2 regions of the Ensifer sp. EB106-05-01-XG146 genome follow, and region 1 is predicted to be linked to the other one. Evidence: riboswitches for the same ligand, from Rfam matches in the RefSeq annotation. Region 1 holds a riboswitch; the other holds the start of a gene.
What was found. Region 1 has a riboswitch for S-adenosylmethionine ahead of metA (homoserine O-acetyltransferase MetA). Riboswitches for the same ligand answer to the same signal wherever they lie in the genome.

Region 2: it holds a riboswitch for S-adenosylmethionine, as region 1 does, so the genes downstream of both, AC3WVQ_RS00850 (O-succinylhomoserine sulfhydrylase) here and metA (homoserine O-acetyltransferase MetA) in region 1, are expected to answer to the same signal.

Annotation. Positions count from the first base shown of each region.
Region 1 covers NZ_JBYTDX010000001.1:3,515,237-3,522,807, reverse strand. The annotation lists gene AC3WVQ_RS17460 (LON peptidase substrate-binding domain-containing protein) at 1-450, opposite strand, end outside; gene trxA (thioredoxin) at 643-1,617, opposite strand; gene AC3WVQ_RS17450 (prolyl-tRNA synthetase associated domain-containing protein) at 1,676-2,185, opposite strand; tRNA gene AC3WVQ_RS17445 (tRNA-Gly) at 2,437-2,511, shown strand; gene AC3WVQ_RS17440 (aldose epimerase family protein) at 2,678-3,694, opposite strand; gene AC3WVQ_RS17435 (vWA domain-containing protein) at 3,958-5,142, opposite strand; gene metA (homoserine O-acetyltransferase MetA) at 5,149-6,075, opposite strand; SAM riboswitch at 6,137-6,214, opposite strand; gene AC3WVQ_RS17425 (NUDIX hydrolase) at 6,457-6,900, opposite strand; gene AC3WVQ_RS17420 (AAA family ATPase) at 6,897-7,571, opposite strand, start outside.
Region 2 covers NZ_JBYTDX010000001.1:178,356-185,926, reverse strand. The annotation lists gene AC3WVQ_RS00865 (transporter substrate-binding domain-containing protein) at 1-632, opposite strand, end outside; tRNA gene AC3WVQ_RS00860 (tRNA-Gly) at 777-851, opposite strand; gene AC3WVQ_RS00855 (2'-deoxycytidine 5'-triphosphate deaminase) at 933-2,030, opposite strand; SAM riboswitch at 2,105-2,183, shown strand; gene AC3WVQ_RS00850 (O-succinylhomoserine sulfhydrylase) at 2,228-3,412, shown strand; gene AC3WVQ_RS00845 (hypothetical protein) at 3,468-3,641, opposite strand; gene apaG (Co2+/Mg2+ efflux protein ApaG) at 3,640-4,032, shown strand; gene AC3WVQ_RS00835 (Hsp33 family molecular chaperone) at 4,091-5,080, opposite strand; gene argF (ornithine carbamoyltransferase) at 5,379-6,296, opposite strand; gene AC3WVQ_RS00825 (aspartate aminotransferase family protein) at 6,401-7,571, opposite strand, start outside.

The sequences.
Region 1 (7,571 bases):
GGCGGCCAGAAGCGCTGCCCGGTCGACGAGGGTCTCGTCGTCGCGGTTTTCGAGATCTGCCGCAAAGGGGCCGATACGGAAGCGACGGTAGCCGCGGGTGCCCCCGACTTCCGAAAACAGCCGGTAGCGGCAGACGCCTGTGAGCGAGGTGATGTAGCGGCCGTCGCCGGTCTCGGCAAAGGAGGTGATGCGGCCGATGCAGCCGACCTCGCAGAGCGCCTGCATCGGTCCGGTGGCGGTGTCGTTGCGGCCCTCGCAGAAGGACGGCTGTACGATGCCGATCAGGCGGTTGCCGGAAAGGGCGTCATCGAGCATGGCGAGGTAGCGCGGCTCGAAGATGTTGAGGGGAAGCTGGGCGCCGGGAAGCAGCAATGCACCGGTCAGCGGAAACACCGGAATGATCTCCGGCAAGTCCTTCGGACCGAGATAGCGTGCATTTCCGACGTGCATTTCCGATAGACCCTGCCGGTATTCGCTTTGCCCCGCCAAGGAAGCGTGGTCAACCAGATCAAAAGATGGTGCGCTGCTTGAAAATCTCAAGGGACGAGCCCGTCGATCTTCACAGGTGAAGATGGATCGTGATCGGATCCGCTTACGAAAAGGGGCGCAGATAGCGCCCCTTTCAAAAACATGTCTGACGGCTCAGGAGAACAGGATCGACGAGAGCTTGCGTCGCGCGGCGATGGTTGCCGGATCCTTCGGGCCCCAAACCTCGAAGAACGAAAGCAGCTCGCGCCGCGCGCCGTCGTCGTCGTAAGCCCGGTCGCGCTTCATGATCGTGAGCAGATGGTCGGCCGCAGCCATCCGGTCGCCCTCGACGTTGCGGATTTTGGCGAGCAGCACGCGCGCCTCGTGATCATCGGGGTTTGCGGCGAGGCGCCGTTCGAACTCGTTGGGATCGCCGAGCTTGCGGGCTTCCTCGATCTGGTCGAGCTTTTTGCCGATGGCGGCAATGCCGGCATCCTTGGCAAGATCTTCCGGTAGGCTGGACAGCGCCTCGCGGGCCTCGGCAAGCTGGCCGAGCGCGATCATGCAATCGACCATGCCGGCGATCGCCAAGACATTTTCCGGGTCGGCCTGCAGCACGGCGCCATAGAGGCCGGCGGCGTTCTCGGCATCGCCGGCATCGATGAGCGCCTTGGCGTCGGCGAGAACCGCCTCGATCTCGGCCTTGCTGTCGTCAACGGCGGGACCGGCGATCTTTTCGATGAACTGCTTGATCTGGCTTTCCGGAACTGCGCCCATGAAGCCGTCGACCGGGCGTCCGCCGACGAAGGCGATGACGGCCGGGATCGACTGGATGCCGAGCTGGCCGGCGATCGAGGGATGATCGTCGATGTTCATCTTGACGAGCTTGACGCGGCCTGCGGCTTCCGTGACCACCTTTTCGATGACAGGGGTCAGCTGCTTGCAGGGACCGCACCAGGGCGCCCAGAAATCGACGAGAACGGGCTGCTGCCTGGAGGCTTCGAGCACGTCCTTGGTGAAGTTGGCAGTGGTGGTTTCCTTGATCAGGTCACCGCCCGACGCGGCCGCCGGCGCCGGCTGGCCGAAGGAGGCCGAAGCCGTCATCTGAGTGCCGAAAGACCCTGCATAGGGATTGTCGCTGCCCGTCATTCTTCTCTCCTCGCCGGCTCGTCCGCCAGCTTACTGCATTCGCGCCAAAGATCGTATGTCAGGCCGTGACTTTCAAGACAAGCGGTTCGTGTCCGGTCGCTTCCATGAAGCGCAACAGATCCTTCGAAGCGATCGAGGTCGTTGCGTCGTTGGAAAGCGGGTGGCAGTTGACGATATCGAACGTCATCAGCGCCTCGTCGAGGATGACCTTGACGTTGCCCCCGGTGTCGTTGATCGCGCCGAAGGCGGTTACGGCCCCCGGAATGACGCCGAGATACTCCATCAGCTTCTCCGGCTTGCCGAAGGATACCTTGCTTGCCGCGCCGATCACCTGGTGCACGGTCTTCAGGTCCACCGTCGCGTGCTCCTCGACGGTGAGCAGGAAATAGTTGTCCTTCTTGTCCTTCACGAAGAGGTTTTTCGTGTGGCCACCGGGCATCTCGTCACGAAGCGCCACCGATTCGGCCACGGTGAAAACCGGAGCGTGGTTCTTCGTCTTATACTCGATTCCAAGTCCATCGAGAAAATTGAAGAGGTCTTCGGCGGTTTTCGGCTGTGATTCACGCATGATTCTCATCCCCACGGCGTTCGTTTCGTCTCTGCTTTAGGGGAGAAGGCCGTCAGGACGCAATCTCACAGGCGGCGAGGCCGGCCGAAAACGCGGCATTTCCGGGCTTTGCGAAGGGTGTCCAAAAAAATATTCGATTTCTCGTCATTTCCCTGTTGCATTCCAAAATCGCTTAGGCCATATACCGCCCGTCGCCGCAAGACAGCGCCGACGCCACGGTCCACCGACTACCCCCGGACCTTGGATGATGAGCGGGTGTAGCTCAGGGGTAGAGCACAACCTTGCCAAGGTTGGGGTCGGGCGTTCGAATCGCCTCACCCGCTCCAATTTCTCCCAACCACTTCATTTCACAGTCATTTCTGGAATGAAACGGCATTTGCCGTCAGGCATTCCATGCGCCGATAGTGCCGTCCGCACCATGTGGTTCGGACCGCCGAGACGGCTCCTTTTGCATTTTGCCTTTGTTGGTAAAGCCGGTCGCCGTTTCCGCGCTCAGCTCTTCATGAACACGTAGTCCGTCTCCTGCCGGCGGATCTCGCCGGGGCGAAGTACCGCGTTCGGGAAGCCGGCGTGGTTGGCCGCATCCGGCCAGATCTGGGTTTCGAGACAGAAGCCGGCAAAGGCGCCGTAACGGCGGCCCTCGAGGCCGGGGACGGGGATGTTCAGCTTTGCGCCGGTATAGAGTTGCACGCCGGGCTCGGTCGTCAGCACTTCCATCGTGACACCCGAATCGATGCTGCGAGCAAGCGCCACCGAATGTTTCGCCATGCGTTCGTTCGAAAGGCAGAAATTATGGTCGTAGGCGATACGCTCGCCTTCGGTCTGGCGGCTGAGCCGCGTCATTTCCCGCAGATCGAAGGCAGTGCCCTCGACCGGGCGGATCTCGCCCGTCGGCACCTGGCGTTCGCTGGTGGGCAGATAATGGTCGGCAGCGATCATGATGTCGTGGCCGAGGGCGTCGGCGCTGCCGTCGAGATTGAAATAGCTGTGCTGGCAGACATTGGCGAGCGTCGCTTGGTCGGTTTCGCTCTCGTAGACGACGCTCAAGACGCCGCCGGGCTTCAGCTGGTAGGTGCAGGTGACCTTGCAGTTGCCGGGATAACCGGCGCGGCCATCCGGGTCGGTAATGGCGAGCGTGATGCTGTCGGGCGTCTGCTTTAGGATCGTCCAGTTGCGCTTGCCGATATTGTCGCTGCCGCCGTGCAGATGCGTGACGCCCTTCTCGTTCAGTTCGAGCTGGTAGGCCTCGCCATCGAGCGTGAAGCGGCCGTTGCCGATGCGATTGGCGCAGCGTCCAGGCGTGGCGCCGAGATAGGGCGAATGGGCGAGATAGCTTTCGAGATCGGTGAAACCGAGCACCAGCGGCGGCTCATGGCCTTCCAGGCGCAGGTCCTGGATCACCGAGCCCCAGGTCAAGACATGGGCGGTGAGGCCGCCACCGGAGAGCACCACACGATGGACCGGCTCGCCGGATGGCAGGTGGCCGAAGATTTCCGTGTTCTGATGCATATTCACCGCTGGCTCCCACTACAGCGCTGCGCGTCTCCGCAGACGCACAAAGGTCGCCGTACACTTTTGAATTGCTGCATGTTTTGTCCTTGGCTCGGTTAGGATCCAAGGAAACATGCAACGGTGCGATCGCAGCAACCTGCGTCATTTCCAAAGGCACGGCAACCGGAAAATCATACTAAATGCGGCCTGGCGCCGTCTCCGGCCTGAGAGCAAAAACATCCAGCTATTCAAGGTGCTATAGCGACCTCTCGGCAGACATGTCAGCGCGACAGCTGCTTGGTCGCCTCCTGCAGGCCGGCGAGCGTCAAGGGGAACATTCGTCCCTCGAACAGGCCCTTCACCATCGTGATCGACTGGGTATAGCCCCAGTGCTGTTCGGGCACGGGATTGAGCCAGATGGAGCGCGGAAAATGTGCCGTCAGACGAGAGAGCCAGAGGGCGCCCGCCTCGTCGTTCCAGTGCTCCACCGAGCCGCCGGGGTGGCTGATTTCATAGGGGCTCATCGAAGCGTCGCCGACGAAGATGGCGCGATAGTCGCCGCCGTAGGTGCGCAGCACTTCCGTCGTACGGGTAATGTCGACACGGCGGCGGCGATTGTCCTTCCACAGGCCCTCGTAGACGCAATTGTGGAAGTAGAAATGCTCCATATGGCGGAACTCGCTGCGAGCCGCTGAAAACAACTCCTCGACGATGCGGATATGATCGTCCATCGATCCGCCGATATCGAAGAACATCAGAAGCTTCACCGCATTGCGGCGCTCCGGCCGCGTCACCACGTCGAGATAGCCGTGTTCGGCGGTGGCGCGGATCGTGCCGGAGAGGTCGAGTTCGTCGGCGGCACCCTGGCGCACCCAGCGCCGGAGCCGCTTCAGGGCCACTTTGATGTTGCGCGTGCCGAGCTCGATCGTGTCGTCATAATCCTTGAACTCGCGCCGGTCCCAAACCTTGACGGCGCGGCGGTGGCGCGACTGGTCCTGGCCGATCCGCACACCCTCGGGATTGTAGCCATAGGCGCCGAAAGGCGAGGTGCCGGCGGTACCGATCCATTTCGAGCCGCCCTGATGGCGGCCCTTTTGCTCCTGCAGCCGCTGGCGCAAGGTCTCCATCAGCTTGTCGAAGCCGCCGAGTGCCTCGATCAGGCGTTTTTCTTCCTCGCTCAGATGCTTCTCTGCGAGCTTGCGCAGCCAATCCTCGGGGATGGTGGCCTCTTCGCTCGCTTCCATCGGGTTGACTGCTTCGAGACCCGAAAAGCAGTGCTGGAACACCCGGTCGAAGCGGTCGATATGGCGTTCGTCCTTCACCAGTGCCGTGCGCGCAAGATAGTAGAAGGCTTCGACGTCGAAGGTGGCGATGCCCGCCTCCATCCCCTCGATCAAGGACAGGAATTCCCGGAGCGTGACCGGGACCTTCGCTGCCTTGAGTTCGAGGAAGAAGGGAATGAACATCTGACCTCAGCTTTTCCCGGTGCCGATCTCCGCGAGATCGTAGGGCGTCGTCTGGTACATCTCGTTGATCCAGTTACCGAAGAAGAGATGTGCATGGCTGCGCCAGCGGTTCTGCGGCGGCAGGGTCGAATCGTTGTGCGGGAAGTAGTCGTGCGGCATCTTGATCGGCACGCCCGCATCCACGTCGCGGAAGTATTCGTCCGACAGCGAGGTCGAATCATACTCCACGTGGTTGAACATGTAGAGCCGGTTGCCCTTTTTCTCGTGCACGAGGCAGACGCCCATCTCCTTCGATTCCATCAGGATTTCGAGGCTCGGCACCTTGTCGATGTCGGCGCGGCGCACTTCGGTCCAGCGCGAAACGGGGACGGCGAAATCGTCGGAGAAGCCGTTGAGATAGACGGAGGAGCGGTTGAGGTTCTGGTGACGATAGACGCCGAAGGCTTTTTCCTTCAGCGGATACTTCGGCACGTCGTGGAAGTGATAGATTGCCGCCATCGCGCCCCAGCAGACGTTGAGCGTCGAATGCACGTTGGTCTCGGTCCAGTCGAGGATGCGCTTCAGCTCGTCCCAATAGGTGACGTCTTCGTATTCGAGCGTCTCGACCGGGGCGCCGGTGATGATGAAACCGTCGAACTTGCGGCCCTGCACTTCTTCCCAGGTCTCGTAGAAGGAGAGCAGGTGATCTTCCGAGGTGTTCTTGGCGCGGTGAGCGCCGATGCGCACCAGCGACAGTTCCACCTGCAGCGGCGAAGCGCCGATCAGGCGCGCCATCTGGATCTCTGTCTTGATCTTGTTCGGCATGAGGTTCAGGAGCCCGATCTGGAGCGGGCGGATATCCTGACGGATCGCCACGGTCTCGGTCATCACCCGCACGCCCTCATGCGCGAGGGTTTCGAAGGCGGGCAGCGTATCGGGAATCTTGATGGGCATGGGCTTCCACTCGATCAATACAAAAAAACCGGCGGCGATTGATCGCGACCGGTCCTCGGAAATCCAACTTTCCTCGGCCCTTTAGCGACTTGTTTAACGTGGCTGCAAGCCGGCCGGCCAAATCACCACGGAGAATTTGATAGCGCGAGTGGGCCGCGGGGGTCAAGAAAAACGATTCGCGTAGGGGGCGGCTGCCCCTCATCCCGCTGCCGCGACCTTCTCCCCGCTGGCGGGGAGAAGCGGCCTTGCCGCACCCGATCGTTCCACGAGCTAAGCTCAGCGACCGTTCGGCCCATCTTGGCAGCCGGGTTCGCTGTCGGCACGTCTCGGCTTGGGGGCAGCCGTCGTCCTCGTCCCCTCTCCCCGCCCGCGGGGAGAGGGTCAGGGAGAGGGGCTGGTCTGCAGCAGGCTTAGAGCATCCCGCATGCCATAACCCAGCCGGCGGTCAGCCTGATCGATACCGAGCCAAAAGAAACGAAAGCGAATCGGGTCACCGCCGCCAAAGGGCGTCATTTCCTGATGTATCCAGGTCTGCCGTTGCTCGCCGGCAAGGGCGATGTGGAAGTAGTGCCGCCGATGACAGATCGTCCTGCCGTCCTTCGGGTAGTGGTAGTCCTGCGTGACGAGATGGGTGAGTGCTTCCGGCGGCGTCAGCCCGGTTTCCTCGATGAATTCCCGCTGAGCCGATGTCTCCGGGCTTTCGCCTGGTTCCATCGTACCGCCGGGCACCTGCAGCTCGATCTCTGGGAAATCCGGCTCGTCGAAGACCAGCAGGCGGTCCTGCCAGGTGGCGTAGATCAGGACCTTGTGCGCGTCCGGCCTCATCCGTCGCGGCGGGCCATGAAGGCGAGGCGCTCGAAGAGGTGCACGTCTTGTTCGTTCTTCAGGAGCGCACCGTGCAGCTTCGGCAACATGGTCTTGGCATCGGCCCTGAGGTCGGCCGGATCGACCTCGTCGGCGACGAGCAGGCGGATCCAGTCGAGCGCCTCTGACGTGGAGGGCTTCTTCTTCAGCCCCGGCACCTGGCGGATGTCGTAGAAGGCGGCGAGCGCCGCCGAAAGCAGCGTCTTGCGGATGCCGGGATAATGCACCTCGACGATGCGGGCGAGCGTGTCTGCATCGGGGAAGCGGATATAGTGGAAGAAGCAGCGGCGCAGAAACGCGTCCGGCAGCTCCTTCTCGTTGTTGGAGGTGATGATGACGATCGGCCGGTGACGCGCGCCGATCATCTCGCCGGTCTCGTAGACATGGAATTCCATGCGGTCGAGCTCCTGCAACAGGTCGTTCGGAAACTCGATGTCGGCCTTGTCTATCTCGTCGATCAGAAGCACCACGCGGCGATCGGCCTCGAAGGCCTGCCAGAGCTTGCCCTTGCGGATATAGTTCCGGACCTCGTTGACACGCTCGTCGCCGAGCTGGCTGTCGCGCAGCCGCGACACGGCGTCATATTCATAGAGGCCTTGCTGTGCCTTGGTCGTCGACTTGACGCTCCATTC
Region 2 (7,571 bases), 3.3 Mb from region 1:
GAGATCCAGAAGGACAGCTGCATGCCGTCGGAAAACACCGCCGGCACATCGCCCTTCTGCAGAGCCGTCAGCATGGCCTCGCGGTCGGGATAGACCTTGGCCTCGATCTTTGGGAAAAACGCCTTGAACATCGCCTCATGCGTGGTTCCGGCGACGACACCGACCGGCTTCCCCTTGAGATCGCTCGGTGCCGAGACTGCGCCGGCCGCCTTGGTATTGACGGCGAAGCGCGCTGGAAGCCGCATGAAGGCGCGGGAAAAGCCAAAGCGTTGGCGCAGTTCCGGACCGACGGCGATACCGGCGGCCACCGCCTCGCCCTGCCCCTCTTCCAGTGCCGGCAGCAGCTCCGCATAGGTCACGGCCTGGATCTGGCATTTGGCCTCGATGTCGAGCTCGCGGCAGATCTCGCGCACGAGATCGACATGAAATCCCGAAAGCTTGCCGGACTGGTCGATGAAGTTGAACGGCGGAAAGTCCACCGTCGTCAGGAAACGCAGGCGCGCCAGGCCCGTGAGGTCGGGCTTGGCGATGCGTTCGCGCGCGTCGAACAGCAGCGGCAGATCCTTAGCCTCGGCCGCAAGCGGCGTCGCGATCAAGGATACGCAAAGGGCGAAAAAGGAAAGAACTTTCATGGGCAGCGGCCGGCACGTCTCATGTGGCAGGGGCGGCCCTTGGAACCGCGGTGATTCATCGAGCGGTAAAGTAACCGGCCGCAGCGCAGCTGACCATAGGCCGCCACGAGAACGCGGTTACACAAGGAACGGGACGAGAAAGAATGGAGCGGGTGATCGGGATCGAACCGACGACATCCAGCTTGGGAAGCTGGCGTTCTACCGCTGAACTACACCCGCGGCGCCTGCGAAACTTCCCGAACCGGGGCGATCTGTCAAGCACCCTTGCGCGGGATCGCGTAAGGGGCGCTGCAAAATCCCCTACTCGGCGCGGAAATGCTTCGAGAGCTTCAGGCCCTGCGCCTGGTAGTTGGAGCCGACGCCGAGGCCATAGAGACCATCCGGCCGTTCCAGCATGTGTTCGTAGATCAGGCGGCCGACGATCTGGCCGTGTTCGAGGATGAACGGCACCTCGTGGCTGCGCACTTCCAGCACGGCACGGCTGCCCGTGCCGCCGGCCGAGGCATGGCCGAAGCCCGGATCGAAGAAGCCGGCATAATGCACGCGAAACTCGCCGACCAGCGGATCGAACGGCGTCATCTCGGCCGCATAAAGCGGCGGAACATGCACCGCCTCGCGCGAGACGAGAATGTAGAACTCATCCGGATCGAGGATCAGTTCGTCGCGGCCGCGGCTGTAGAGTGGCTCCCAGAAATCGAAGATCGCGTGCTGCGCTTTCTTGTCGACGTCGATGACGGCGGTGTGATGCTTGCCGCGATAGCCGATCAGGCCTTCGGGCCCGGTGCCCTTCAGATCGATCGACAGCGCGATGCCGCCGCCGCTGACGTTCGGCTTGTCGCTCGCCACCAGCACGTCGCTCTCGTGCAGCGCCTGCAGTTCCTGCTCCGACAGAATAGACTGGCCCATGCGGAAGCGGATCTGCGACAGGCGCGAGCCTCGGCGCACGACGATCGGGAAGGTGCGCGGGCTGATTTCGAGATAGAGCGGACCGCTGTAGCCGGCCGGGATCTTGTCGAATTCCTGGGCGCGATCGGTGATGACGCGGGTGAAGATGTCGAGGCGACCGGTCGAGCTTTTCGGGTTGGCCGAGGCCGACATGCCCTCAGGCAGTTCCAGGCTTTCCATCAGCGGCACGATGTAGACGCAGCCCGTTTCCAGCACCGCGCCATCGGTCAGATCGACGACGTGCAGCTTCAGCCGGTCGAGCTTGTCGGCAACGAGGTGAGACGGGCCTGGCATGAAGCTTGCGCGGACGCGGAAAGCCTTCGAGCCTAGGCGCAGGTCGAGGCTTGCCGGCTGGATCTGATCGACATCCAGCGGCTTCTCGCTTTTGAGGCGTCCCGATTCTAACAGCGCGGCGATCGCGCGATCGGCCAAAATCCCAGTGTCGCGGCCCATTGCAGTCCTCTTTTCAGTTGCGAGACAAAACCAAACTCCGGGAATTGACGCAAGCGTACCCTGGCAGTATTGAAGCTTTATCCCGTGGTGATTTGGCCGGTCGGCTTGCAGCCACGTTAAACAAGTAGCTAAAAAGGCCGGGTGTCAAACCGGCCCTTCACGCGGCCGGTTTTTTTGTTTTTGAAAGTGACCGTCACATGAGCAAAAACTGGCGCCCCGCAACGCAACTGGTCCATGGCGGGACCACCCGTTCCCAGCACGGAGAGACCTCCGAGGCGATCTTCCTTACCCAGGGCTTTGTCTACGAGACGTCGGAAGCTGCGGAAGCTCGTTTCAAGGGCGAGACCGAAGGCTTCATCTACGCCCGCTACGGTAGCCCGACCAACGACATGTTTGAAAAGCGCATGTGCATGCTGGAAGGCGCCGAGGATGCGCGCGCCACGGCATCGGGCATGGCTGCCGTCACCGCCGCAATTCTCTGCCAGCTGAAGGCCGGCGACCACATCGTCGCCGCCCGCGCCCTCTTCGGCTCCTGCCGCTGGGTGGTCGAGACGCTGGCGCCGAAATACGGCATCGAGTGCACGCTGGTCGACGGACGCGACCTCGCCAACTGGGAAAAGGCGATCCAGAAGAACACCAAGGTCTTCTTCCTCGAAAGCCCGACCAACCCGACGCTCGAAGTCATCGACATTGCCGGCGTTGCCAAGCTCGCCAACCAGATCGGCGCCAAGGTCGTCGTCGACAACGTCTTTGCGACGCCGCTCTTCCAGAAGCCGCTGGAACTCGGCGCCCATATCGTCGTCTATTCCGCCACCAAGCATATCGACGGTCAGGGCCGTTGTCTCGGCGGTGTCGTGCTTTCCGACAAGGAATGGATCAACGAGCACCTGCACGACTACTTCCGCCACACCGGCCCGGCGATGTCGCCGTTCAACGCCTGGACGCTGCTGAAGGGCATCGAGACGCTGCCGCTACGCGTGCGTCAGCAGACGGAAACGGCCCGCCGCGTGGCCGACTTCCTGGCAGAACAGCCGCAGGTCGCCAAGGTCATCTATCCTGGCCGCAAGGATCATCCGCAGGCCGACATCATCGCCAAGCAGATGACCGGCGGATCGACGCTCGTCGCCTTCGAACTGAAGGGCGGCAAGGATGCAGCCTTCGCGCTGCAGAATGCGCTGGAGATCGTGCGCATCTCCAACAACCTCGGCGACAGCAAGAGCCTGATCACCCATCCGGGAACGACCACGCACAAGAACCTGACCGACGAGGCCCGCGAAGAGCTCGGCATTTCCGCTGGAACCGTGCGCTTCTCGGCCGGCATCGAGGACAGCGACGATGTGGTGGAAGATTTCGCCCGCGCGCTGAAGGCCGTGAAGTCCTGATTTTACGAAGACACGGCCGCCGTGATCAACGGCGGCCGACGCCGCTTGCCGGCCATCACGAGATGGTTTCCGGCGGCGCGGCGCCAAGGTGCCAGGCACGTTTCACCCGCTCGATCGCGTCAGCACGGCCATCCGTCCCATCATGGGATCGCACAATCTTGCCGTTATTCTTGACGAAACCATCTTGCTGTAGAATACCCTGAAAGACCTGAAGCAAGGTGATGCCCATGTATCGCGCTTTGACCCGCGACATAGAAGTTACGGTGGAGCCGTACTATCTCGAAGAGCAGTCGGATCCCGATGACGGCCGCTATGTCTGGGGCTATCGCATCGTCATCTCAAACCACTCGGACGCGTCCGTGCGGTTGATGACGCGCTACTGGCACATTACCGATGAGAACGGGCAAGTCGACGAGGTCAGCGGTCCGGGCGTCATCGGCGAGCAGCCGCTGCTCAATCCCGGCGATACCTATGAGTATTCGTCCGGATGCCCTCTGGATACGCCCTCAGGCGTCATGTTCGGCCACTACAGCATGGAATCGGAAGGCGGAGAGACCTTCAACGTTGCCATCCCCGCCTTCTCGCTCGATTCACCCGGGCTCGTGCGCACCCTGAACTGAAGCGCGTCCTTCGGACTAGCGTCGCTCTAAATCGCGGCCAGTCGGCCGGAAGCGCCCGCTACTGCGGGCGCACCTCGCTTGCTTCGAAGCGATAGGTCGTCGAGCAGAACTCGCAGGTCACCTTGACTTCGCCATCGTCGATGGTGCTTTCGAGGTCGTCCGTGCTCAGGTTGGACAACACCGACTGAAGCTTCTCGCGCGAGCAGCTGCAGCGGTCGTAGACCGCCTGCGGTTCGTAGACGCGGACGCCGCGCTCGTGGAACAGGCGATAGAGCAGCCGCTCGGTTCCGACCATCGGATCGGTCAACTCGTCCATGTCGATCGTTTCGACCATCACCTTGGCTTCGGCCCAGAGATCGTCGTCACCGAACGCGCTTTCACCATCATCACCATCACCGCCGGAAAGGTCGGGCTGGCGCATGCGTTCCGGCGCTTCCGGCAGGAACTGGGCGACCATGCCGCCGGCGCGCCAGCGATGGCGCGGCTTGCCGTTTTCGTCGCGATCGAGAAGCTCGGCCACGCCAAGGCGCACCTTGGTCGGGATCTGCTCCGACTGTCGGAAATAGACGCCGGCGATTTCTTCCAGCGTCGCTCCGTCGAGCGCAACGATCCCCTGGTAACGCTGGGTATGGGCGCCCTGGTCGATGGTGAAGGCGAGCACGCCCTTTCCGAGCAGCTCGTGCGAAAGGGTCCGGCCGTCCTTTTCGGCAGCGGCAAGCGCTTCCTGATCGTAGCGGGCATAGGCGCGCACGCGATCCGGCGTCGAGAAATCAGCGACCACCAGATCGACAGGGCCATCGCCCTGAGTCTGGACGATCAGCTTGCCTTCAAACTTCAGCGAGGTCCCGAGCAACACGGTGAGTACAACGGTTTCAGCAACCAGACGCGCGACCGGAAGCGGATAGTTGTGGCGCTCGAGGATTGCGTCCAGCATGGGGCCGAGCTGCACGGCGCGGCCGCGCACGTCGAGGCCTTCCACCTGGAAAGGCACGACGTGATCGTCACCGGCAAAGTCGAACTCACCAAGCCCTGGCGTCATGTCAGTCATGTCTTGCTCCTTGCCTTCAGCCACCAAGCTGCACCAGAGATATTGCTATCCCCGCGCAACGTGCTCGCTGTCTCAGTTGATCCCGCGATAAACGGATTGTCCACCAGGTATGTGCCGCCGCCATAGCAACGCACCACCTCGACGGTTGCGCGCTCACTACTTTCAGGAGCGCCCGTATGCCGCCTAAATCGTGTCGCACGTGGACAATGTCAAGTGCGGTGAACACGCCCCTATATGGCGCACGCTCGGCGGAGCGCACTGAAGCCTCTTCGCCGTCGCGCGCGACCGGGCAGCCGGCTCAGACGAGCCCCATGCACCAGGCAATGACCGACTTCTGTGCGTGCAGCCGGTTTTCCGCCTCGTCGAAGACCACCGACTGCGGGCCGTCGATGACCTCGTCGGTGACCTCTTCGCCGCGGTGCGCCGGCAGGCAGTGCATGAACAGCGCATCGGAGGCCGCACGCTTCATCAGCGCTTCATTGACCTGGTAGGGCTGGAAGACGTTGTGCCCGCGGGCGCGATGTTCCTGGTTCATCGAGATCCAGGTGTCGGTCACGACGCAATTGGCGTCGGCGACGGCCTGTTCGGCGTCATGACACAAAAGGACCTCGCCGCCATTGTTGCGCGCCCAGTTCAGGAACTTGTCCTGCGGCTCGGAACCGAGCGGCACGGCCATGTTCATGCGGTATCCGAAGCGGGCAGAACCTTCGATCAGCGAATGCAGCACGTTATTGCCGTCGCCGGTCCAGGCAATCGTCTTGCCCTTTACCGGACCGCGATGCTCCTCGAAGGTCAGGATATCGGCCATGATCTGGCAGGGGTGCGTATCGTCGGTCAGGCCGTTGATGACCGGGACCGTCGCATGCTCGGCCAGTTCCAGAAGGCGGCGATGGTCGGTGGTGCGGATCATGATGGCGTCGACGTAACGCGAGAGCACCTTGGCCGTGTCGCCGATCGTCTCGGCGCGGCCGAGCTGCATTTCGGTGCCCGACAGAAACAGGGTTTCGCCGCCGAGCTGGCGCATGCCGACATCGAAGGAAACGCGGGTGCGGGTGGAGGGCTTTTCGAAGATCATCGCCAGCATCTTGCCGGCGAGCGGCTTCTCGGCAGTTCCGGCCTTGGTCGCCGCCTTTCGGACGCGCGCATCGTCGATGATCGTCCGGAGGTCGGCGGCCGTCATGGCCGAAAGATCGAGAAAATGTCTGGTGCCTGCCATCGTACTCGGTTCCTGTCTGAAAAATCGGTCCCTGGTGCGGCACGCTATCCACGTGCCCGCACGAAGGTCATTCTAACGCCTTAGTCGTCCCTGGGTCGCTACCTTCAGGCCGCGGCGTTGCCGCTTGCCTTGCGAACCGCCTCGGCGGCGCGTTCGATACGTGCGAGCCCCTCGCGCGCCTCTTCCGCCGTCACGGTCAGCGGCGGCAGCAGACGCAGCACATTTTCGCCCGCCGGCACGGCCAGGAGCTTTTCGGCGCGGATTTCCTTCAGCAGATCGGCCGAAGGGCCCTTCACCTTGATGCCCAGCATCAAACCGTCGCCGCGGATGTCCTCGATGACATCAGGGAAACGGTCCTTGAGCGACGCAAGGCCCTGGCGGAAGACCAGCGCGACATCGCGCACATGCGTCAGGAATCCGTCGGCCAGAACGACGTCGAGCACGGCGTTGCCGACGGCCATGGCCAGCGGGTTGCCGCCATATGTGGAGCCATGCGTGCCCGCCACCATACCAGATGCGGCTTCCTCAGTCGCGAGGCAGGCGCCGAACGGGAAGCCACCGCCGATACCCTTGGCGACCGCCATGATATCCGGACGGATATCCGCCCATTCATGGGCAAACAGCTTGCCGGTACGGCCGACGCCGGTCTGGACCTCGTCGAGGATCAAGAGCAGGCCGAACTCGTCGCAAAGCGCGCGCAGTTCCTGCATGAATTCCTTGGTCGCCGGACGGATGCCGCCCTCGCCCTGGATCGGCTCGATCAGGATCGCTGCGGTTTCCTCGGTGATCGCATTCTTGACCGCGGCGATGTCGCCGAACGGAACCTGGTAGAAGCCCGGCGCCTTCGGCCCGAAACCTTCGATGTATTTCTGCTGACCACCGGCGGCGATCGTCGCGATCGTGCGGCCGTGGAAGGCGCCTTCGAAGGTGATGACGTGGAACTTCTCCGGGTGGCCCTTGGAGAAGTGGTAACGCCGTGCCGTCTTGATGGCGCATTCCAGCGCTTCCGCGCCCGAATTGGTGAAGAAGACCTTGTCGGCAAAGGTCACTGCCGTCAGCCGGCGGCCGAGGCTTTCCTGGCCCGCAATTTCATAAAGGTTGGACAGGTGCCAGACCTTGTCGGCCTGCGCCTTCAGCGCCTCGACCAGGTGCGGGTGCGCGTGGCCGAGCGAGTTCACGGCAACGCCGGCACCGAAATCGAGATAACGCGTGCCGTCTTCAGCGATCAGCCAGGCGCCCTCTCCTCGCTCGAAACGCAACGGCGCGCGCATGTAG